Regions from separate parts of the Bradyrhizobium sp. UNPF46 genome, predicted to be linked through region 1. Evidence: predicted binding sites of a transcription regulator. Region 1 holds the regulator's gene; each other region holds the start of a gene.
What was found. The regulator LexA, encoded in region 1, represses DNA repair genes until DNA is damaged. The targets are predictions, from matches to a motif close to TGTTCNNNNTGTGTTCNG.
Positions count from the first base shown of each region.

Region 1 (7,565 bases):
CGCAGCATTGGTTGCGGCCGCGTTCTATTTGCTGCTCTCGGGGGCGGAGGTGGCAACGCAGAGATCGTTCTTCATGACCGCCGTGGTGCTGATTGCCGTGATGGTCGATCGCCGCGCCATCACCTTCCGCACGCTGGCCGTGGCGGCGCTGATCGTGCTCGCGGTTGCGCCGGAGGCGCTGGTGCATCCGAGCTTCCAGATGTCTTTCGCCGCGACGCTGGGTCTCGTTGCGCTGGTGCAGATCGGCATGCCGAACCTGTTTGCCGCGCCCGATCATTCGGCGACCGCGCGCGTCGCGCTGTGGGGCGGCCGCGAGATCGCGATGCTGTTCCTGGCCTCGCTGATCGCAGGGCTTGCGACCACGCCCTATGCCGCTTTCCACTTCCACCGCGTCACGCCCTACGGCGTGCTCGCCAATCTCGGTGCGATGCCCGTGGTCTCGGCGCTGGTGATGCCGGCCGGGCTGCTCGGCCTGCTTGCGGCGCCCTTCGGACTCGACGGCGTGTTCTGGTGGCTGATGGGGATCGGCATCGACTGGATGGTCGCGGTGTCGCGCTGGGTGGCGGCATTGCCGGGCGCGGTCGGCCGCATCCCGGCGTTCGGCATCGCGCCGTTGATCGCAGCGAGCCTCGGCATCATCCTGATGGGCCTGTTGCGCACGCCCTTGCGCTGGTGCGGTGCCGTGGTGCTGCTGGCCTCCATCGCATGGGGCCTGTCGGTGCGGCAGCCCGATATCCTGATTGCCGGTGACGGCGCCAGCGTCGCCGTGCGAGGCGGGGATGGGCGCCTGCACCTGATCAGGACGGGCAAGGACAATTTTCTGCTGAAGGAGTGGCTCGCGGCCGACGCCGATCCGCGCGATGCCGGCAGCGCCTCGCTGGCTGTGGGCATATCGTGCGACGAGGCGGGTTGCGTCACGCCGCTCGCCGACGGGCGGCTGGTGGCGCTGGCCTTTCGCATCGACGCGTTGGTGGACGATTGCAGCCGCGCTGCCCTGGTGGTGAGCTCGCGGCCCGCGCCGACCGATTGTGCGGCGATGGTGGTGGACCGGCCGCGGCTGGTTCGTCAGGGCGCGCTGGCTCTGACGCGGCGCGGCGACGGCTTTTCGATTGAGGCGGTGAGGGCGAGGGGCACGAACCGGCCCTGGTCGCCGGCGGCCGCCGGCGATGGAGATCTCGAAGCAGGCCTCATGCCGCGGCCGGCGGTTCCGCGCAGCAAGGATGCGACCCCATCGGAGGCCGATGTTCAGGCCGAGGACTGAGCCCTGTCAGCCCGTCGGCAAGGGCGCGATGGGCGACCGGCTGTCGGCGATGATCTGCGGCTTGTGCTCGCGCTCGACGACCGGCTGCGTCACCGGCAGCTGCAGCACGGTTGCGCGCTGGCCTTCGACGAGCTGCGTCACCAGCACGTACTTGCCGTCAGGGAATTCGATCGCGTCATGATGACGATCGGGAATGTGCGGATCGATCTTGCCGAACTTGCCGACGCGGGAATTGACCGTGCGCGTCCAGATCCAGCGATTGTCGTAACGAACGTTGTCGGCGAAGGCGAGCTCCGTTCCCGGCAGCAGGCAGACCGCAACGGAGAGATCTGCTTCGGAGGCGAAGCCGCGCGTCGAGGTGCCGCGGAACGTTGTCGTGACGATCGTCTCGCCGACTTCAGCGGGGCGCGTCGCGACGGCATGCAGGCTGTAGTCACACATCGGGTTGCTCCTCATGCGAAGATGACGACCCGCACCTCACTTGGAGGCACAGGCCTCGGAGTGGAAGCACGCAACGCTCTGCTTGGTTGTAGGCAAATCTACGGCTGCAATCCGCGCGCCGCGATCACATTATCTTTCCCGACTCGCATGGGAACAATGCCGGCTTCCGTGCATTCTGCAGGCATGCGTTGCGGCGGTGTCCGGATATCGCCGGCGCGATTGCGGGGCTGCGATAGCAATGCGCATTTGCCCGCGCGCTGCCTCCTCGCAGCGAACGGCCCGACCAGCGAGCGGCTCGACGCTGATGCTGCGATCAGCGCCGGCGCGCTCCCTTCAGGACGATCTGGCGCATGGCGGTCGCCTCGGCCGCGATGCGACATCGTTTCGCGCGACCTGCCGCGGAGGTCGCCATGGAGGAGGGCCGGACAGTCTGCGCAGAACCAGAACGACCATCCAGCCGGGGCGGACCATCATCCGCTCCAATCTTCTTGATCGGCGCTGCCGACCGAAGGCGCGTAAACGGCGCCGGAGAATTCCGTATCGAGTTCTTACGGACTCAGTACTTCCGGTAAAGCCCGATCAGCTTGCCCTGAATCTTCACGCGGTTCGGTGGCAGGATACGCACCTCGTAGGCGGCATTGGCAGGTTCGAGTGCGATCGAAGCGCCGCGGCGGCGGAAGCGTTTGAGCGTGGCCTCCTCGTCGTCGATCAGAGCCACCACGATGTCGCCGGTATCGGCGCTCTCGTTACGCTGGATCAGCGCCATGTCGCCGTCGAGAATGCCGGCTTCGACCATGGAATCACCGCGCACTTCGAGCGCGTAGTGCTCGCCGGAGCCGAGCATGTCGGGCGGCACGCTGATGGTGTGGCTGCGGGTCTGCAACGCCTCGATCGGCGTGCCGGCCGCGATACGGCCCATCACGGGCACCGCCACGGGCCGCTCGCCCTCGTCCGCGGGCAAGCTGGAGCTCGCGCGGACCTTGCCGAGATTGCCCTCGATGACGCTCGGCGTGAAGCCGCGCCGGTTGCTGGCGGCAGCTTGCAGCTCCGGCAGCTTGATCACTTCGATGGCGCGGGCACGATTGGGCAGGCGGCGGATGAAGCCGCGCTCTTCGAGCGCGGTGATCAGGCGGTGGATGCCTGACTTCGAGCGCAAGTCGAGCGCATCCTTCATCTCGTCGAAAGAAGGCGGCACGCCGCTTTCCTTCAAACGTTCGCTGATGAACCGCAGAAGCTCGTATTGTTTGCGCGTTAACATCTCGACCAAAGTCCCCCGGTTGATGTCGTTCGATTCCGAGACGATGAATTCAGCGATAAGCCGCTACATCCTCGAAACAAATCATGAACGGACACTATATGTTCGATACATGTTCCGCAACTGCTTAATTTACCGTGAACGAAGCGAAACTCGCGGAATGCGTGTGCCACGCAGTTCAGGCGGGGAGCCGCAACACCTCGCAAGGGCTGCCGGCTTCGGCCTTCGGCGCAAACGGTGGGCGCACGAGAAGTACCTGTGCCGCAGCGAGATTCGCAAGCAGAGAGGAGTCCTGGTGGTTGACGGGAATGGCGATCTGCGCGCCGTCCTCGCGCGGCTCCAGGCGGGCGCGCAGATAATCCTCGCGCTGGTCGTTGGCGCCGAGATCGCGGCCGAGCACGGCGCGCTCGCGACGATGATGAATCACGGAGCGGCCCGACAGCGCGCGAATCAGGGGCACCATGAACAGGAAGGCGCACACGTAGGACGACACGGGATTGCCGGGCAGGCCGATCACGCGCATGGCGCCGAGCCGTCCGTGCATCATCGGCTTGCCGGGCCGAATCGCGATCTTCCAGAACGACATCGCGATGCCTTCGTCCCGAAGCGCCTGCTGAACCAGATCGTGGTCGCCGACCGACGCGCCGCCGGTCGTGATCAGGATGTCGGTACCGCTCTCGCGGGCGCGCCGGATTCCGGCGGAGGTGGCTGCAAGCGTATCGGCGGCGACGCCGAGGTCGATGGTTTCGGCGCCCTCGCTGCGGGCCAGCGCGTGCAGGGCGTAGCCGTTCGAATAGACGATCTGGCCGGGCCCGGGCGTTGTGCCTGGCCTCACCAGTTCATCGCCGGTGCCGAGGATCGCGACCTTCGGACGGCGGCAGACGGCAAGGAGCGGGTGATTCATCGCCGCGGCCAGCGCAAGATCGCGCTCCGTCAGGCGGGTTCCCTTGCGCAGGAGGATGTCACCCTCGCGGAAATCGACGCCGGCCGGGCGGATGTGCCGTCCGGTGATCGCGGCCTCCTTGATCGTGACGCTGTTGCCTTCCGCAACGGTGTCCTCCTGGATCACGACGGCGTCCGCCCCGTCGGGAACGACGCCGCCGGTGAAGATCCGCACGGCTTCGCCGGCGCCGACCAATCTGGCGAAGGGACGTCCCGCTGCGACCTCGCCGATCACCGTCAGCCTGGAATCGATCTTCGCGGCATCGGCCGCGCGTACGGCATAGCCGTCCATCGCCGACATGGCTTGCGGGGGCTGCGTGCGTCGCGCCGCGACGTCCTGCGCGAGCACGCGATGATAGGCTTCGTCGAGCGAAACCATCTGTTCGGGCAGCGGTTCGGCACCCGCCAGCACCGCAGCAAGGGCTTCGGAAACCGGCATCAAGGCCACGGCAAGACTCCTGCTGAGCACGGCGGTAATGGGCGGCGAGAGTTCTAGCCGAGTGCAGACGCAAGGCAAAGCAGCACCGGAGGATGATTTATCCTGCGTGATCTCCGCGGAGGAGGAAGCTCAACTCCGCCGGGGCATGATTCAGGAGCCGAGAGAGATCGGGAGGAGGGCGGCCATGGCCAGGACGAGAATGCCGAGCGCCATGGTCGGCATCGGTCAGCTTCCCGTCGGTCCGTCAGGAAGCGCGACGTCGGGCGCTTGGGGGCCTTGATCCTTGTCGGGGAGCGGATCGGCCTGCGACTTCAGGTCCGCGGCCTTGCTGATCAGCTTGGCGGAAAGGTCCGAATCCGAGGTGGTTCTTGCGAATTCGAGCAGGAGAGAGGCTTGCTTGGTGAGATAGGTTTTGCCCAGCACGTCGATCAGTCCGATGTAGAAGTCCCAACGGACTCATGAGTCCGAAGGGGGGCAAACCGTTCCCGGAACTCTGTACAAAAATGCACAAAGTGATCAGGTTCCAAATTTTCAGCAAGTTTAGTTCCGGCAAGCGTGCTCGCAACTGGCCTTCGGTGGCGTCGGGCTGGCTTTAGATGCCTAATGCCTTCAGGGCGTTCCCCACGTCGCGCGGCGACGTCACGTGCACTGCCGTCAATCCACGCGCCCGCGCTCCCTCAATGTTCTCGGCGAGATCGTCGAAGAACACGATGCGCTCCGCAGGCACGCCGATCGCGGCCACGACATGGTCGAAAGCCTCCGCGTCCGGTTTGCGCAAGCCGATACTGGACGACAGGTACAACTCTCGGAAATGGCCGAGCAGGTCGGCATATTCCCTCGAGAAATAGTCGACATGCGGCCGGTTGGTGTTGGAGAAGGCGTAGAGCGGCATCTGCTTGGCGGCACGCGGCAACAGCTCGGCGATGTCAGGCATCTCGCCGGCGAAGATCGCGTTCCAGCCCTCCAGGAACTGCGCGTCCGAAATGCCGATTCCGAGCGAAGCTCGTAACGAGGTGAAATAATCCGCATCGCTGAGCTTGCCGACTTCATGCAGCCGGTAGGCCTCGTCGCGCACGTAGCGCGCGACGATCGACTCCGGTCTGCAGCCGGCATGCCCCGCCCAGCAGTCGATCGCCTTGGAGAAGTCGATGTCGAGCACCACGCGCCCGAGATCGAACAGAAGCGCATCCGCGCTGCCGGGAGAGAGCGATGTCACCTGCGTCCTTTTCACTTCGGTGTCGGCCGATCAGTATCGATAAGGCTCGTGGTCGAACAGCGGGAACGCGCTGAACACGCTCGGCGCGTTGGTTGCGGTCGCTGGATGCAGGCAGGACTTGTTCACTTCGGCAAACGACGTGGCCCCCAGCAGGCCGAGGCAGCGCAGTACCTCGTCCTCCAGCAGCTCCAGCATCCGCGTGATGCCGGCTTCGCCGGCCGCCGCCAGCGCCCAGCATTGCAGCCGGCCGATGCCGACGAGGTCCGCACCCGCCGCGATCGCCTTGACGATGTCGGTGCCGCGACAGATGCCGCCGTCGACCATGATCTTGGCACGGCCCTTCACGGCGTCGACGATCTCCGGGAGCACGTGCATGGCGCCGCGGCCATGGTCGAGCTGGCGGCCGCCATGGTTGGAGACGTAGATCCACTCGACGCCGTGATCGACCGCGATCAGGGCGTCCTCGGCGGTGGCGATGCCCTTGAGGATCAGCGGGATCTTGAACTTGTCCTTGATCATCTTCACGGTCCGCCACTCAAGGCCCTTCTGGTAGTCGCCGCCGGTGGCGCGCAGGCGGCTTTCGCGAACGTAGCGCTTGGCGATGTCACGTTCGCGACGGCTGTAATGGGCGGTATCGACGGTCAGGCAGAAGCCGGCATAGCCGTTCTCCTCGGAGCGGCTGACCACATCCGCAACGAAGGCGTCGTCGCCTCGGACATAGAGCTGGTAGAGCCGGAGCGCATCGGGGGCGGCCTCGGCGGTCTTCTCCAGGCCCGGATCGGACACCGAGCTCAGCATGTGCGCCGCACCGAAAGTGCCGGCACCCCGCGCCACGCTCGCCGCGCCGTCCGGATCGAAGATCTCAAGGGCGCCGACGGGGGCGAGGACTACCGGCAGGCGCATGTTGCGACCGAACTGCTGAACCGAGCCGTCCACCTTGCGGACGTCACGCAGCACGCGCGGGCGAAAGGCGATCTCGTCCAGCGCCATGCGGTTGCGGCGCATCGTGGTTTCGGTCTCGGCGGCGCCGACGATGTAGTCCCAGGCGTTCTGGTTGAGGTTGGCCCGCGCTTTCCGGATGAATTCGTGCAGGTTCTGGAACGGCTCGTTGCTGGCGCCGAGTTCGACGTTCCGTTCCGGCCGGATGCGGGGTGCTTCGTTCATTGTTATCCTCCCGAGAATTTGAAGCCTTATGTCATCGCCTAACCCGTCCAGCCCTCCAAAACCATCCTAAAATCGCATAGCTGCGAGGCATGGGCCGGCCCACCGATTCCGCTTGCGGGCGGACCAGTCCTGCAACGTTGCCAAAAGTTTAGGTCCGAACGAAGCGATTTCTGCGCAGGACGGGTCGGCGCGGCCTCCCGGCCTTGAAGAAACCAGAATGGTATTGTGAGAAGCCGACTGGATCGCCAATTGCATGGGCGACTTCCAAGTCTCGAAAAGCTAGTCTCGAAAGAAAAGCAAGTCTCGAAAGACAAGCGAACCGCCAAGCAAAAAGGCCAGTCCCTCCATGCGGAAATCCCTGCTGTTCCCACTTGGCGCGCTCACCGGAGCGTGTCTGACCCTTCTGGTAGCCAGCCCGCACGGCGGTGTCTGGGCGGCACGGGCGGCGGCGGGCGCGGACGACGCCTATTCCCAGCTCAACCTGTTCGGCACGGTGTTCGAGCGCGTCAAGGCGAGCTATGTCGAGAAGCCCGACAATGCCAAGCTGATCGAAGGCGCCATCACCGGCATGGTGACCTCGCTCGATCCGCACTCGCGCTACATGAACGCCAAGGCCTGGACCGAGATGCAGGAGACCACCTCCGGCGAGTTCGGCGGCCTCGGCATCGAGGTCACGATGGAGGAGGGGCTCGTCAAGGTCGTCTCGCCGATCGACGATACGCCCGCCTCGAAGGCCGGCCTGATGTCCGGCGACCTCATCAGCAAGATCGACGGCGAGGCGGTGCAGGGCATGACGCTCGAGCAGGCCGTCAACAAGATGAAGGGCCCGGTCGATACCCAGACCAAG
Region 1 is NZ_LFJB01000065.1:32,376-39,940, forward strand. Features, by position in the region: gene UNPF46_RS24515 (ComEC/Rec2 family competence protein) at 1-1,261, shown strand, start outside; gene UNPF46_RS37650 (hypothetical protein) at 1,268-1,702, opposite strand; gene lexA (transcriptional repressor LexA) at 2,259-2,960, opposite strand; gene UNPF46_RS24530 (molybdopterin molybdotransferase MoeA) at 3,136-4,347, opposite strand; gene UNPF46_RS24535 (hypothetical protein) at 4,564-4,761, opposite strand; gene UNPF46_RS24540 (HAD family hydrolase) at 4,931-5,554, opposite strand; gene UNPF46_RS24545 (alpha-hydroxy acid oxidase) at 5,585-6,718, opposite strand; gene UNPF46_RS24550 (S41 family peptidase) at 7,065-7,565, shown strand, end outside.

Region 2 (7,565 bases), on a different contig from region 1:
GCAATGGACGATTTCGGCACCGGTTATTCCTCGCTGTCCTATCTCCAGTCATTCCCGTTCGACAAGATCAAGATCGATCGGGGGTTCATCTCCAATCTCGAAGCGTCGCCGCAATCGGCCGAGATCGTCCGTGCGGTCCTGAGCCTCGCGCACGCCCTGCATATCCCGGTCATTGCCGAAGGGGTGGAGACGGAGGCGCAGCGCGCCTTCCTGGCGCGCGAGGCCTGCGAGGAGATGCAGGGCTATCTGGTCGGCCGGCCCGACCTGATCGAACGCTATCTCGACCTGGTCGGGGTGACCGTGGAGCGCCGGCTCTACGCCTAGGTCCGGCGTCCCGGGTTCCGGGCGTCAGCCGACATCCATCTGGAACTTTGGGCCGGACATATATTTCCTGGACAATAAGGCAAGGCCAGGCGCGCGCGGGGGGCGCAGCAAATCTTTTGCACAACCGCCATCGCCCTGACGCAAATTGGAGTGATAAGCTCTGCGAATGCGAGGGAGGGTCTCATGGAGAACGTACGTCGCTATCGGGCGCTGGCGTCCCTCTGTCGTCAGCAGGCGGCCTACCGGCCGCTCCAGAACTGGGAACTGCTCGGCCAAGCCGAACATTTCGAACATCTCGCCGAGGTCGCGCTCAAGGCGCATTTCGACGCGTGCAACGTGAAGCACCCCGAGGCCGCCGAGCCGCCCGCGACCTGGGAGACCCCGGTCGCGGCGTAGCGGCGCCTGTTAGTCTCAATGCGACATCAGCGTCGGCACCGTCATGGCTTCCAGCATGGCGCGGGTGACGCCGCCGAGAACGCGCTCCTGCAAGCGCGAATGGCCGTAGCCGCCCATCACCAGGAGATCGAGGGCCTCATCGGCTGCCAGCGACAGGATGGTCGGCTGGATGTCGGAGCGCGTCGCCGAGAGGCCGACCGTGCGGGTCGACAGTCCACGTCGGCCGAGATGTCTTGCCAGGCTGCTCGCTGAAGCTTCGTCTGAGACCGCCTTGTCTTCGTTGATGGTGATGATCACGATCTCATCGGCGCGCGCCAGCAACGGCGCGGCGTCGTGTACGGCGCGGGCCGCGACGCGGCTGCCGTCCCAGCAGATGCCGATCCGGTTCGCCCTGAACGCCCCATGGAAGGTGTAGGGCAGGAACAGCACCGGGCCACCCGCCTGAAACAGGATCTCGCCCGGCACGTCGTTGTCGAACGAGCTTTGCGCCGGATCGGGCTGAAGCACGACGCTGAGGTCGTGCAGCCGCGCCATCTCGCCGAGCGAGCCGGCCGCGTCCGCCGGGATCGCACCGAGCGGGCGGCAGGCGTAGGCGATGCCGGCGTTCGCCGCTTCGATCTCGAACACCGAGAGCGCGGCCTCGGCCCGCTCCACGGCGCGCTCGCGTTCGAGCTCGAACACGGCGGCGACCGCGGCGCCGCCCTCCATCACGTAAGCCGCACTGGTCGCGACATAGCCGACGGCGACCGCGTCAAGATGGGCGCTGAACTGTGCTGCGAGCGAAATCGAGCCATCGATTGCCGGACGCATGGGACGTTCGGTTGGGATGTGGACGAGAATGTCTTTGTACATGGGGCGCCTCCGATGAAAATCCGGGGGCAGTTTTTCACTGCCGGAAGGACCCGCGTTGAGCTGCATCAAATGCGAGGACGGACCTTGCCGCGCGCATTCTTTGCCAAGATTTAATCGGTTGGACGGGACGTCGTAAGGTGACGGTGTCCATGTTGGATGCAAGGCGACACCTTCCAACATGGATATTTCGACATGAACGATCGCGCCAATTCCGACACCCCGACGTCCCGCAAGATCTTGAGGCCGCGCCGGCTCGCGCTGCTCGGCACCGTGGCCGCGCTCGGCGTGGCCGTGCTGGCGGCCTCTCCCGGCTCTTCGAAGTTCGGTCCGGGTTCCTTCATCGCACCGGCCCAGGCCGCGGAATCCGCCGCGACGCCGCCGGGCTTCGGTGACCTCGTCAGCAAGGTCAAGCCCGCCGTCATCTCGGTGCGGGTCAGGATCGACCAGGACAACGACCAGAGCGCCATGCTGCAACAGAACCGGATGGACCAGGACGAGCAGACGCCGTTCGACCAGTTTTCGCGGCAGTTCGACTTCCGCTTTCCGGGCGGCCCGAACGGCATGCCGCGCCAGCGCCATCAGATGATCACGGGCGAAGGCTCCGGCTTCTTCATTTCCGCCGACGGCTATGCCGTGACCAACAACCACGTCGTCGATCATGCCGCCTCGGTGCAGGTGACGATGGACGACGGCACCAGCTACACCGCGAAGGTCGTCGGCACCGATCCCAAGACCGATCTCGCGCTGATCAAGGTCGACGGCAAGAAGGATTTCCCGTTCGTCAAGTTCTCCGACCAGAAGCCGCGCATCGGCGACTGGGTGGTCGCGGTCGGCAATCCCTTCGGTCTCGGCGGCACCGTGACGGCCGGCATCGTCTCGGCCAGCGGCCGCGACATCGGCAACGGTCCCTATGACGACTTCATCCAGATCGATGCGCCGATCAACAAGGGCAATTCTGGCGGTCCGGCCTTCGACATGAGCGGCAACGTGATCGGCGTGAATACCGCGATCTTCTCGCCCTCCGGCGGCTCGGTCGGCATCGGCTTCGACATTCCGGCCTCGACCACAAAGCTCGTCGTGGCGCAGCTGAAGGACAAGGGCGCGGTGACCCGCGGCTGGCTCGGCGTGCAGGTGCAGCCGGTGACATCGGAGATCGCCGACAGCCTCGGCCTGAAGGAGGCGCGCGGCGCCATCGTCGACAATCCGCAGGATGGCAGCCCGGCGGCGAAGGCCGGCATCGAGGCGGGCGACGTCATCACCGCCGTCAACGGCACCGCGGTCAAGGATTCGCGGGACCTTGCCCGCACGATCGCGACCCTTGCGCCTGGCAGCTCGGTGAAGCTCGACGTCTTCCACAAGGGCGACAGCAAGACGGTGACCCTGGCGCTCGGCGAGTTGCCGAACGAGCAACAGGCCAAGGCCGATGTTGGCAAGGAACAGTCGAGCCCCGGCACTCCGCGCCTCGGTCTTGCTCTGGCGCCGGCCGGTGAGGTCCAGGGGGCCGGCCAGAAGGGCGTCGTCGTCACCGAAGTCGATCCGCAAGGGCCGGCGGCGCAGCACGGCATCCGGACCGGCGACGTCATCCTCAATGTCGGCGGCAAGGCCGTCGCCAATGTCGGCGAGGTCCGGTCGGAGCTGGCGCAGGCCAAATCGTCCGGCAAGCGCAGCGTGCTGCTGCAGGTCAGAAGCGCGGAGGCGACGCGGTTCGTCGCGGTGCCCCTCGCCTGAAGCAAACGACGCTTCCCACTTATTCAAAAGGGCGGCCCTCGGGCCGCCTTTTCCTTTCGCGTTCAGGAGAGGGGGCGGCCGCCGATAACATTCTCGTTAACGGCAGGGATGGTGACCCGGTTCATACGAAAAAGCCGTGTTCGGCCGCCACAGTTCCGAACGCTCGTCAGCAACGACGCTGCCGAGAGATTGCAAGCGTGGAACTTCGAACTTGCGGCCGCTTTGTGGAACTCGCCGGTGGTTCGAATTTGATCGGTGCCGACATGGATCGATTGAAGCTCTCGCTGAGAGGTGCGCTGCTCGCGGCGCCGTTCGTGCTGTGGGGCGGAAACGCGCTCGGTCGTGACGACGGCCGCTATGCGAGTTCGCCCCTCAAGCCCTGGTTCGACAGCCTGCGCAGTCACCTCGGGCCGTGCTGCTCGGACGCCGATGGCTTTGCCGTCTCAGATCCCGATTGGGAATCGCACAACGGACACTATCGCGTGCGCCTCGACGGGGAGTGGGTCGACGTGCCTGATGAAGCCGTTATCACCGAGCCGAACCGCGCCGGCCGCACCATGGTGTGGCCGGTGAAGACTGCGTTCGGGGTCTCGATCCGCTGCTTCATGCCGGGCAGCATGATCTGAGGCGTGCAAGCCTCAACGCTTGCTGGATTTGCGCTTAGACGATGTCCTGGCTGTCTTCTTGGTCGTCCGCTTCTTGGACGCTTTTTTCTTCGTAGCCTTCTTCGTGGTCTTCTTCGGGACCTTCTTGCCCTTCTTGCGCGCCTTCGACAGTCCGATCGCGATCGCCTGCTTGCGACTCTTCACCCGTCCGCCACGGCCCTTGCGACCGCTCTTCGCCGTGCCCTGCTTGTAGCGCCGCATCTCGCTTTCGACATCGCTGCCGGAGCTGCGCGAGTAGCGGCGTTTCTTTGCCTTGCGTGCCATGCATGTTCTCCCTTGGCTAAGGAGAACCATTCGACACGGGCATCGTTCCGAAGCCCGCACCCGACGTTCCGGGCGCATGCCGTGACCTAGAGCATTTTCGGTTCTGATTGAATCAGAACCGAAGCTCTAGCTTCTTGTTTTGACGCGTTTTCTTCACGCGAACCGGTATCCACTCGAAAACGTTCTAGACTAGAAGGAATTCGCCAGCTCGATCTCTGCTTCCAGCACCTGGATGCGCCGTGCGGCCTCGGTGAAGGACAGATCGCGCGCATATTGTGCGGGCTGATAGGCCTCTTCACTCAGCCGTTTCAGCTTCAGCCCCTGGGCCCGGGTCATCTGCTCGGCGAGAAAGACCCTGGCGTTGAATTGACCTTGAACCTGCATCTGACATCTCCATCCCGAAATCCTGGCTTGACTATATGTTCTTATTTTGTTCTAACAAGCCATGGACAACAGAATTAATGAAATTCGACGTAAAATCAGCGCCTTCAGACTGGAAATGGCCGAGGTCGAGGCGGCCGTGCGTGCTTCCATCAACGGCGATCGCGATTGCACCCGGCAGGCGCTGGCGCAGATGGATTTGCGCCGGAAGCTCAATCTGCTCATCGGCGAATGGAAGACTGCCGGTGGCGGCGATGTCCTGCCTGACGTTCGCAATCGCGCCCGCCTTCGTCTTGTGAAGCCCGTCGGCAGTTCCGGGCGCGGGATCTCGCGGCGCTGAAGCTTCGAGGGGGAGGGCGTCGTGGAGGAAGACCCGGACGCTTACCGGATCCTGAGGTTACGCGCCGAGATTCTCGAACTCGGCTCTGCCATCCGGCAATTGCAGCGTGCGGGTCTCGATGATGCCGCGGCCCAGCTGCTGATCGGACGCAAGCGGGCGCAGCTCGAGCAACTCGTGAAGACGGACTCTGCGAGCCGCGGGCTCAGCCTCGGAATGCGCCGACCGCAATGAGCTGACGCCGGCGCCCGTCGATGCCGCGGGCGCCGAACAATCATCGCGACAAAAAGGCCCTGCGTTGCCGCGGGGCCTTTGATGTCAGGTGGCGTGAGCTCGCTTGGTATTGCAGCTCACTTGGTATTGCTCATGCCCTTGCTGTTCTGGTTCGTCATGGTGCCGCCCTGGTCTGAACCGGGACCCGAACCGCCCTGGCCTGAGGGATCTGCGCCCTTCGACGACTTGGTGTTGGCGCCGGTGGTCTGCGATGACGACATCGAGGATCCATGTTTGGCCTTGTGCGACTTGGCCTGCGCGGCGAGCGGGGCGGCGGCAAGGCCCGTGGCCAGCACTGCGGTGAGAACGAGCTTGGTCGTTGTCATGCGGGGGGAACTCCCTGGGTTAAATTGACGCAGGCAGCCAACCGCCATTTGCCGCAGGAGTTCCCGACAAAGGTCCTGCCGCGCTTCACCGTGCTTCAAGATTGCTTGTCCTCGACGAGGATGAACACGACGCCGGTGAGGGCCGCGCCGATCGCGAACGTCGTCACCAACGAGAGGGCGAAGACAGTCGCGGCCTGGCTTCCACCGTGATTAAGCAGGCCGGCGACGGCGGGATTGCAAAGGATCAGCGCGAGACTGAAGACGAGGCCGAGGGCCGCGCCCATCATGGCATGCGTCATCAGCTTGATAAGACCGCTCGCAGAGATCAGGTCGGACGACTTCTTTGCGCGCATGGGAACTGCATCCCGATCTGCCGGGCAACGCCCCTGGGTTTGGCTGGTTCCAAATGAATGAAGGAATTGTCATCCCCGGCTTCATCGGACGTTCATGCCGGGCTTGCGAGGATGGGCACGTCAAAACGGGAACACTCGCTATGGGTAAGGTTGTCTTTCTTTACCGGTCGCTGGCCTACCGCAACGCGGCCGCGGACATTCTGCGCAAGGCTCGCAAGCTACCGCTCGGCGCGGAGCGAAGCGCGGCTCGCCGCTATGCCAGGGCACTCCGGGATCTCGCCTGCACGGAGGCCTGGCTCGAAGGCCGGGTCGCGCGCGAACCGCGGATGGCGCAACGAATGATGGCGTCCGGCTAAGCTCCTTGCCTTCCGGTCTGGCCGGAAGGCACACCTCGCTTCGCCTCCTGCTGCCCTGTCTCGGCGCGACCGTTCGCTCGAAAACGTCTAACCCGATGCGCGCTGCAATTCCGCGGAGCTGGCATCCTCGAACTTGCCGGATGGGCTCGCCGCCGACGTCTTGCGTGTCAACGGCACCTCCAGACGGCATAACAGGCCTTCAGCTCGCCAGTCGAACTGCGCTTGTCCACCGAGCTGCGACTCGACGCTCGCAAGCAGGCTCCGCGTGCCGAAGCCGCGGGATTTCGGAGTCATGACGAGCGGACCGCCGGATTCCTCCCAGCTCAGCGTCAGCAATTGGTTCTCGACCTGCCAGCGGATCGCGAGCCGTCCCGACCTCGTCGAGAGCGCGCCGTACTTGGCCGAGTTGGTGAACAGCTCGTGCAGCGCGAGCGCCAGGGTCTGGGCCGTCGTCGGCAGCAACTGGACCTCCGGACCCGCCAACACGATCTGGCCGCCGAGTGAATAGGGCGCAAGCTCCTCATCGATCAGCCTGGAGAGCTCGGCACCCTGCCAGCTCGACAGCGACAGGATGGTGTGCACACGCGCGAGCGCATTGATGCGGCCCTCGACGGCATTGACATAGGCCTTGACCTCGTCGGCGCGGGTGAGGCGCACGATCGATTGCGCCAGCGCCAGCGCATTCTTGGCGCGATGATCGACTTCCCGGGCCAGCAGATTCTGCCGTTCCTCGGCACGCTTGCGTTCGGTGATGTCCACGGTGACGCCGCTTACGCGCACGACGCGACTGCTGTCGTCCACCGTCGCCGCCGCCGTGCCGACGCACCAGCGCACCTCGCCGTCGGGTCGAATGATGCGGAATTCGGTCTCGTAGGCTCGCGTGCCCTTGTTGAATTCGGCAATCGCCTTGCGCAACTGCTCGACGTCATCGGGATGCAGCAACGCCTGAACGTTGGCCGGGTTGACCGCGAAGCTGTCGGGGCTGACGCCAAAGATGCGATATTGCCCCTCGTCCCACATCCAGTCGCCGCTGATCCAGTCCCAATCCCAGGAGCCCATCTTGCCGGCGGCGATCGCCATGCTGCGCCGCTGCTCGCTTTCACGCAGCTTCGCGGTTGAGTTCTCCAGCTCCGCCGTGCGTGCGCGGACGCGATCCTCGAGCTCCCGATTCAGCCGTTCCAGCTCGCGGGTCTTGCGGTAGAGCTCGGCAAACACCTTGATCTTGGCGCGCAGCACCTCCGGCACGACCGGGACCGGCACGTAGTCGACCGCGCCCATCTCGTAGCCGCGCAAGCGGTCGATGTCGCTGA
Region 2 is NZ_LFJB01000113.1:34,114-41,678, reverse strand. Features, by position in the region: gene UNPF46_RS35400 (putative bifunctional diguanylate cyclase/phosphodiesterase) at 1-324, shown strand, start outside; gene UNPF46_RS35395 (hypothetical protein) at 508-720, shown strand; gene UNPF46_RS35390 (universal stress protein) at 736-1,572, opposite strand; gene UNPF46_RS35385 (Do family serine endopeptidase) at 1,765-3,300, shown strand; gene UNPF46_RS35380 (hypothetical protein) at 3,564-3,926, shown strand; gene UNPF46_RS35375 (DUF6496 domain-containing protein) at 3,939-4,229, opposite strand; gene UNPF46_RS35370 (DUF3072 domain-containing protein) at 4,419-4,613, opposite strand; gene UNPF46_RS35365 (hypothetical protein) at 4,729-4,950, shown strand; gene UNPF46_RS35360 (hypothetical protein) at 4,972-5,181, shown strand; gene UNPF46_RS35355 (hypothetical protein) at 5,298-5,546, opposite strand; gene UNPF46_RS35350 (hypothetical protein) at 5,642-5,899, opposite strand; gene UNPF46_RS35345 (hypothetical protein) at 6,040-6,255, shown strand; gene UNPF46_RS35340 (HWE histidine kinase domain-containing protein) at 6,343-7,565, opposite strand, start outside.
Region 2: the regulator LexA is predicted to act here: its motif matches at 4,650-4,667, upstream of UNPF46_RS35370 (DUF3072 domain-containing protein).

Region 3 (7,565 bases), on a different contig from region 1:
GGGCGAAGCCAATGTGCACGAGATGCCGCCGCTGATGGGCGGCGAGGATTTCGCCTACATGCTGGAAGCGCGCCCCGGCGCCTTCATCTTCTGCGGCAACGGCGACAGCGCCGGCCTGCATCACCCCGCCTACAATTTCAACGACGAGGCGATCGTCTACGGCACGTCCTACTGGGTGAAGCTCGTCGAGGAATCGCTCGCGGCATCGTAAGGCCGAAGTCGACGCTCAGATGAAGAGGGCCCGTGCATTGCACGGGCCCTCTGTCTTGGGTGATGCGCTCGGATTTAGAAGATCCGCGAGAAGATCACGTAGAGCGTGGCCGACAGCATGATCGCGCAGGGCAGCGTCAGCACCCAGGCCATCAGCAGGTTTCGGATGGTGGACCATTGCAGGCCCGAGCCGTTGGCGGCCATGGTGCCGGCGACGCCTGACGACAGCACGTGGGTGGTGGAGACCGGCAGGCCGAACACGTCGGCGGCACCGATCGTGGCGGCAGCGACCAGCTCGGCGGACGCTCCTTGCGCGTAGGTGAGATGGCTCTTGCCGATCTTCTCGCCGACGGTGACGACGATGCGCTTCCAGCCGATCATGGTGCCGAGACCGAGCGCGATGGCCACCGCGATCTTCACCCAGGTCGGGATGAACTTGGTGGCGGCGTCGAGCGAGCCCTTGTAGGCGTTCAGGGTCGCGATCTCCTCCTTGCTGAGATCGTTCTCCTTGTCCTTCATCAGGAAGCGGATCGCTTCCGAGGTCATGTACATGTCGTTGCGGGTGTTGCCGACGGCCTCGGCCGGGACCTTGTTCAAGGTGCCGTATTTGGCGACCTGATCACCGACGTCCTTCACCAGCACGGCGAGCGAGGGATAGGTGCCCTCGTTGATCTGATGCAGTGCGATGTACTGCGTCACCGCGGGGCGGGGATCGCCAATGATGCTGTGGCCCGCGCCCTTCGCCGCGATCACCCTGGAAGCGGCATCCGAGGTCTTCTGGAACTGGGCGACCTGGGATTCCGGCAGCGCACGGTTGAGCGCGTAAGCCGTCGGCACGGTGCCGATCAGGATCAGCATGATCAGGCCCATGCCCTTCTGGCCGTCATTGGAGCCGTGCGCGAAGCTGACGCCGGTGCAGGTTGCGATCAAGAGACCGCGGATCCAGAGCGGCGGCGCCTTGTTGCCTTCGGGCGCTGCGTAGAGTGCGGGGTTACGCACGATGAACTTGAGCACGAGCAGCAGCACGGCGGCGCAGATGAAGCCGAACAGCGGTGACAGCAGCAGCGCGTAGCCGATCTCGGTGGCCTTGCTCCAGTCCACGCCCGAGGTGCCGTCGCGGCCGCGCATGACGGCGTTGGCGACGCCGACGCCGATGATCGAGCCGATCAGCGTGTGCGAGGAGGAGGCGGGCAGGCCGAAGAACCAGGTGCCGAGATTCCACAGGATCGCGGCGATCAGCAGCGCGAACACCATGGCAAAACCGGCGCTGGAGCCGACCTGGAGGATCAGCTCGACCGGCAGCAGCGAGACGATGCCGAAGGCGACCGCGCCGGAGGACAAGAGCACGCCGAGGAAGTTGAAGAAGCCCGACCACATCACCGCGACTTCGGCCGGCAGCGAATGGGTGTAGATCACGGTCGCCACCGCATTGGCGGTGTCGTGGAAGCCGTTGACGAACTCGAAGCCGAGCGCGATCAGCAGCGCGACGAACAGTAGGATGTAGGGCAGGTAGGTCGTCACGCGCGTGCCGGTGGCGTTGACGTCGACGTAGATGCTGTAGGCGACGAACAGCAGACCCGCGGCGAGGATGCCGAAGAACAGGATCATCGTCAGCGGATTGAAGCCCTTGTCGAGATTTGGCCGCGAGGCCGGCTGGACGGGCGCGGGATCGGCTACCGCGCGGTCGAATGCAACATCGGTCATGTCTGGACGCCCCTTAACTTTCCTGAGGGGCCATTGTCCGCGATGGATTTGAAGGCCGGATGACAAGCGGCGATTGAAAGCCGTTTTCTCAACACTCTTCAGGCGGCGCGCGCGGTTTTCTTCTGCAGGCCTGCCGCGATCTTCAGATCCTCGACAAAGCGCCGATATTCCAGCGCCTTGGCTTCCGGATCGGGCAGCCGCAGCAGATAGGATGGATGCACAGTCACCAGCGCCTTGCGTCCGTCGGGAAGGTCGATGAGCCGGCCGCGGGTCTTGCCGACCGGGGTGATCTTGCCGAACACGCTCTGCGCGGCCGTGGCCCCCATCGCGACGATGAGATCGGGCCGGATCGCCGCAACCTCCCGCTCATACCATTGCCGGCACGCCCGGATCTCCGGCGTGTTCGGTTTCTGGTGCAGGCGGATCTTTCCGCGCGGCACGAATTTGAAGTGTTTCACGGCGTTGGTGACATAGACCTTCTTGCGGTCGACGCCGGCCTCCTCCAGCGCGCGGTCGAGCATCTGGCCGGCCGGGCCGACGAAGGGATGGCCGGCGAGGTCTTCCTTGTCGCCGGGCTGCTCGCCGACCAGCATGATGTTCGCATTCCCAGGGCCCTCGCCGAACACGGTCTGGGTCGCGTCCTTGTAGAGCGGGCAGGCGCGGCAATGGGCGGCCTCCTCGCGGAGCGCTTCGAGATCGTTGGCGGCAGTCTTGCGTGGCATCGGGGCCTCCGGCCGCTTCTGGGGCTTGTGCGGATCGGTTGCGGCATTGGCGATCATAGCACCGGTCATGCGCTCGGCGTCCTCGATCAAGGGCTTAATGATCGAAGCCTCGGGCAGGTTCCTCCAGTATTTCTTCGGCATCTCCGCCTGCATCGCCTTCACCTTGAGCCGGGCCGGATTGAAGATGCTGGCGTAGTAGCGCCGCCAGGTTTCCTCCAGCCGGTCTTCGCCTGGCGCTTCGCTCTTGCCGACGCCCGGCGTGAACGAGAGTTCGTGGCCGTCCCAATGCGCACAGAGGTCCGGCGTCAGGATCGACCAGGGCATGTCGGCAAATCGCTTGGCGAAGAACGGGGCTGCGAGCGCGACGATGTGATGCTCCGGCTCGAACCAGGCGACGTAATGCGCCGCGCGTTCCCGGCCGATCTCGCGGAAGCGGACGAAGGCATGCATCTTGTGCTCGTCGCGATGAACCGCTCGTGCCATTGCCGTGACCTGCGCGACATCGGCATCGGTCGCGACCTCGATGAGGTCGTGATTGTCCTTCAGTCTGAACAGCAGGCGATACAGGATCGCAAAGCGCTCGGAATCGCGATGCAGGATCGCGGCCTGGGCCAGTTCGACGAATTTGCCCGATACGTTGAAGGTGCCTTCGTTCACCTCGAGGATCGGAGACGGCGGTTGCGGTGCGAACAGCTCGGCATCGCGGCCTTGCACGGTCCAGGTGACATCGGCGGGCTGCACATGATGCAGCACGAGGCTGCGTGCCGCTTTACGCCAGCCGTCGAAATCGGTTTCGGTGTCGAGGGTGATGTACTGCATCAGAAGCCAAACCCCAATTGTGTTGCCTTCGGCTTGAAACGTTCGATCAGCCCGGCCGCATCGAGGCGATGCGGTGAGGGGCGGTGATCGCTGAGGACGATGAACGGCAGCGCCTTGTGCTTGGGCACGTGCAGCCGCGCCAGATCGGAGAGGCGGATCGTGGTGGTGCGCCGCGTTGCGATGATGCGCTCGACCGCCTTGGTGCCGAAGCCCGGCACGCGCAGCAATTCCTCGCGGCTGGCGCGGTTGATGTCGAGCGGGAAGCGGTCACGGTGGCGCAGCGCCCAGGCGAGCTTCGGGTCGATGTCCAGCGGCAGCATGGCGCTGTCGTCGACGATCTCGCCGACATCGAAGCCGTAGAACCGCATCAGCCAGTCGGCCTGGTAGAGCCGGTGCTCGCGCAGCAGCGGCGGCTGCACCAGGGGCAAGGCGCGGCTGGCGTCCGGGATCGGGCTGAAGGCGGAGTAATAGACGCGCCGCAGCTTGTATGAGCCGTAGAGATTGGAGCTGGTGTGGAGAATGGTGTGATCGGAGGCCGCGTCGGCGCCGACGATCATCTGGGTGCTTTGGCCGGCCGGCGCGAAACGCTGAGGCTTTGCTTTCGTTTTTGTTGCGCGGTTCTCCTCGGCTTCGTCCAGCTTCAGCCGCAGCCGGCCCATGGTGCGGCGGATCGCGCGAACGTCCTTCTCCGGCGCGAATTGCTGCAGGCTCGTCTCCTGCGGCATCTCGATGTTGATGGAGAGGCGGTCGGCATATTTGCCGGCCTCCGCGATCAGCGCGTCGTCGGCCTCGGGAATGGTCTTGAGGTGGATGTAGCCGCGGAAATGATACGCCTCGCGCAAGGTTCGCGCGACGCTGACGACCTGCTCCATGGTGTAGTCGGGGCTGCGGATGATGCCGGAGGAGAGAAACAAGCCTTCGATGTAATTGCGCCGGTAGAAGTCGAGCGTCAGCTTGACCACTTCGTCGATGGTGAAGCGGGCGCGCGGCACGTTGGAGGAGGCGCGGTTGACGCAATAGAGGCAATCGTAATTGCAGGCGTTGGTCAGCAGCACCTTGAGCAGCGAGATGCAGCGTCCGTCCGGCGCGTAGGAATGGCAGATGCCCATGCCGGGGGCGGTCGAGCCCATGCCCTTGCCGTCGCTGGAATCCCGCTTCTCGGTGCCGCTGGAGGCGCAGGACGCGTCGTACTTGGCGGCGTCGGCCAGGATCGCCAGCTTGCGTTGCACGTCCATGGTTGAATCCCTTTGATTCCGCTGATGAATCCGACAGCGCGCCAATTCGATTGACTCTTCTGGCGGCGTTAGCTTTATATTAGAACATATCATGAACAAATGAGCCAGCCGCAGGTTCTTATTTTTAGGACCCTCGGCAATCACCTCTGAAGGAGCGGCGTATATGAGCGGCGCACGTATGAGCGCGCTTGCGACCTTGCGCGGCCAGATCGAGCGCATCGAGACGGCGGGAGCCGTGCATCTGCACGAGCGCGTCGCGCTCGGCCACGGCGAGATCGACGGCGTGCTGAAGGGCGGACTTGCGCGCGCGGCGATCCACGAGGTGTTTTGCGAGGGCCGGCAGGGCACGGCCGCCACGGGGTTCGTCATGGGGCTCGCAGGGCGCATCTCGGCGCAGCGGCCCCTGCTGTGGGTGCGGCAGGATTTTTCGGAACTGGAAACCGGCGCGCTGTCGATGAGCGGGCTCGCCGAGCTCGGCCTCGATCCGCGCCGCGTGGTGATGGTGCGCGCCGCCGATGTCGAGAGCGCGCTGCGCACCTCGGCCGATGCGCTCGCCTGCGATGCGCTGGGCGCCGTGGTGCTCGAGCTCTGGGGCGATGTCAGGCAGTTCGATCTCGTGGCGAGCCGCAAGCTGACGCTGGCTGCGCAAGGCTCCGGCGTCACCGGCCTGATGCTGCGCATGGCCGCGCAGCCGCTGCCCTCGACTGCGGAGACGCGATGGATGCTGCGCGCGGCGCATTCGCCGCCGGGGTCCGTGTGGAGCGCCTGGGGCACGCCGCGCTTCGATGCCGAGCTCTTGCGTAATCGTCATGGCCTCTGCGGCCGGTGGATCATGGAATGGAATTGTGATGAGTGCCAGTTCAGTGAACCGTCGACGTATTCTCAGCCTGTGGCTGCCACGCCTGCCGATCGACCGGATCCAGCGGTTCTTTGGGAACGTCGGACTGCATAAAAACAATGAGCCCAGCATCGTCGTCATCAAGGACAACAATGCGCTGGTGATCCATGCCCTGGACGAGACCGCCGAGCGCCTCGGTCTGTATATCGGCCAGCCCCTGGCCAATGCGCGGGCGATGTGCCCGGACTTGCGTGTGTTCGACGCCGACGTCGTGGCCGATGCGAAGACGCTCAGCGACATCGCCGACTGGTGCGACCGCTTCACGCCGCTGGTGGCGCTCGATCCGCCGCACGGGTTGTTCCTCGACATCACCGGCTGCGCGCATCTGTTCGGCGGCGAAGCCGCGCTGCTCAAGACGCTGGTTCGTGCGCTTGCCCGCCAGGGCTTTGCCGTGGGGGCGGCGATCGCCGGCACCTCGGTCTGCGCGCGTACGCTGACGCGGCAGGCCTCCGGCAGCATCGTTCCCGATGGCGGCGAGGCGGCGGCGATCGACCGGTTTCCGGTGTCCGCGCTCGGTGCGGACGAGGCCATCACCACCGGCCTGCGCCGCGCCGGCCTGAAGACCATCGGCGACGTCGCCGCGCGCTCACGAAGCGAGATCACGGCGCGGTTCGGCGCCCGGTTTTCCACGCTGCTCGCCCATGCACTGGGGCAGGGCGATGCGCCGATCAGCCCGCGAAAACCGCTGCCCGATTACATCGTGGAAAAGCGTTTTGCCGAGCCGATCGCGACCGACACCATGATTGCGATGACGCTGTCGCGGCTCGCCGACACGCTGATCGCGTCGATGGAGAAGCAGGGAAAAGGCGCGCGGCGGCTGGAAGCGGCGTTCTTCCGCACCGACGGCGCGGTGCGTGCGATCATGGTCGAGACCGGACGTCCCGTGACGCGCAGCGCGGTGATCGACCGCCTGTTCCGCGAGCGGCTCGATGCGCTCGCCGATCCCCTCGATCCCGGCTTCGGCTTCGACATGGTGCGCCTGTCGGCGAGCCGCACCGAGATCGTGGTGCAGGAGCAGCGCGATCTCGACGCCCATGTCCATGACAATGACGAGCTTGCCGCGCTGATCGACCGCATCGCCGCGCGCATCGGGGGCAAGCGCGTGATCGTGCACCTGCCCGAGGATACTCATATCCCGGAGCAGGCGGCGCTGGCCGTGTCCGCGCAGCATCATCTCGCCGCCGCCATGCAGGCCGAATGGCCCGCACGTGTCGAGAGCGAGCCGCCGCTGCGTCCTTTAAGGCTGTTCGACAAGCCGGAGCCGGTCACCGTGCCGTTCGCGACCGTGCCTGACGGCCCGCCCCATCAATTCACCTGGCGTCGTGCAAAACATGCGGTCGTGCGGGTGGAAGGGCCCGAGCGCATCGCCATGGAATGGTGGCGGCAGGACGGCAAGCAACTGACGCGGGACTATTTCCGCATCGAGGATGCCGAGGGCCTGCGCTTCTGGATCTTTCGCGACGGTCTCTACGAGGGCGAGGTGTTCGACGCCGACGGCAAGCCCGCGCCGCCCAACTGGTATGTGCACGGTCTCTTCGCATGAATACGCTTAGCTATGCCGAGATCGGCATCACCACCAACTTCTCCTTCCTGCGCGGCGGCTCGGATCCCCGCGCCTATGTGCATCAGGCGAGCAAGCTCGGCATTCCCGCGATCGGTATTGCCGATCACAACACGCTCGCCGGCGTGGTGCGGGCCTGGAATGAGCTCGACAATGACAAGGTGGTGCACAAGCCGAAACTCCTGATCGGCGCCCGCATCGTCTTCGTCGACGGCACGCCCGATATTTTTGTGTACCCGCGTGATCGCGCCGCTTATGGCCGGCTGTGCCAGCTTCTCACCCGGGGCAAGCGCGGCGACGACATCACGCGGATCGAGAAGGGCGAGTGTCATCTCGGGTTTGCCGATCTTCTCGAATTCTCGGAAGGCCAGCTTCTGATCCTGACGCTGCCGCATCGTTTCGATCCCGTGCAGGCG
Region 3 is NZ_LFJB01000102.1:15,643-23,207, forward strand. Features, by position in the region: gene UNPF46_RS33475 (M20 aminoacylase family protein) at 1-211, shown strand, start outside; gene UNPF46_RS33480 (inorganic phosphate transporter) at 286-1,914, opposite strand; gene UNPF46_RS33485 (UdgX family uracil-DNA binding protein) at 2,013-3,455, opposite strand; gene UNPF46_RS33490 (putative DNA modification/repair radical SAM protein) at 3,455-4,690, opposite strand; gene UNPF46_RS33495 (ImuA family protein) at 4,854-5,642, shown strand; gene UNPF46_RS33500 (Y-family DNA polymerase) at 5,539-7,131, shown strand; gene UNPF46_RS33505 (error-prone DNA polymerase) at 7,128-7,565, shown strand, end outside.
Region 3: the regulator LexA is predicted to act here: its motif matches at 4,771-4,788, upstream of UNPF46_RS33490 (putative DNA modification/repair radical SAM protein).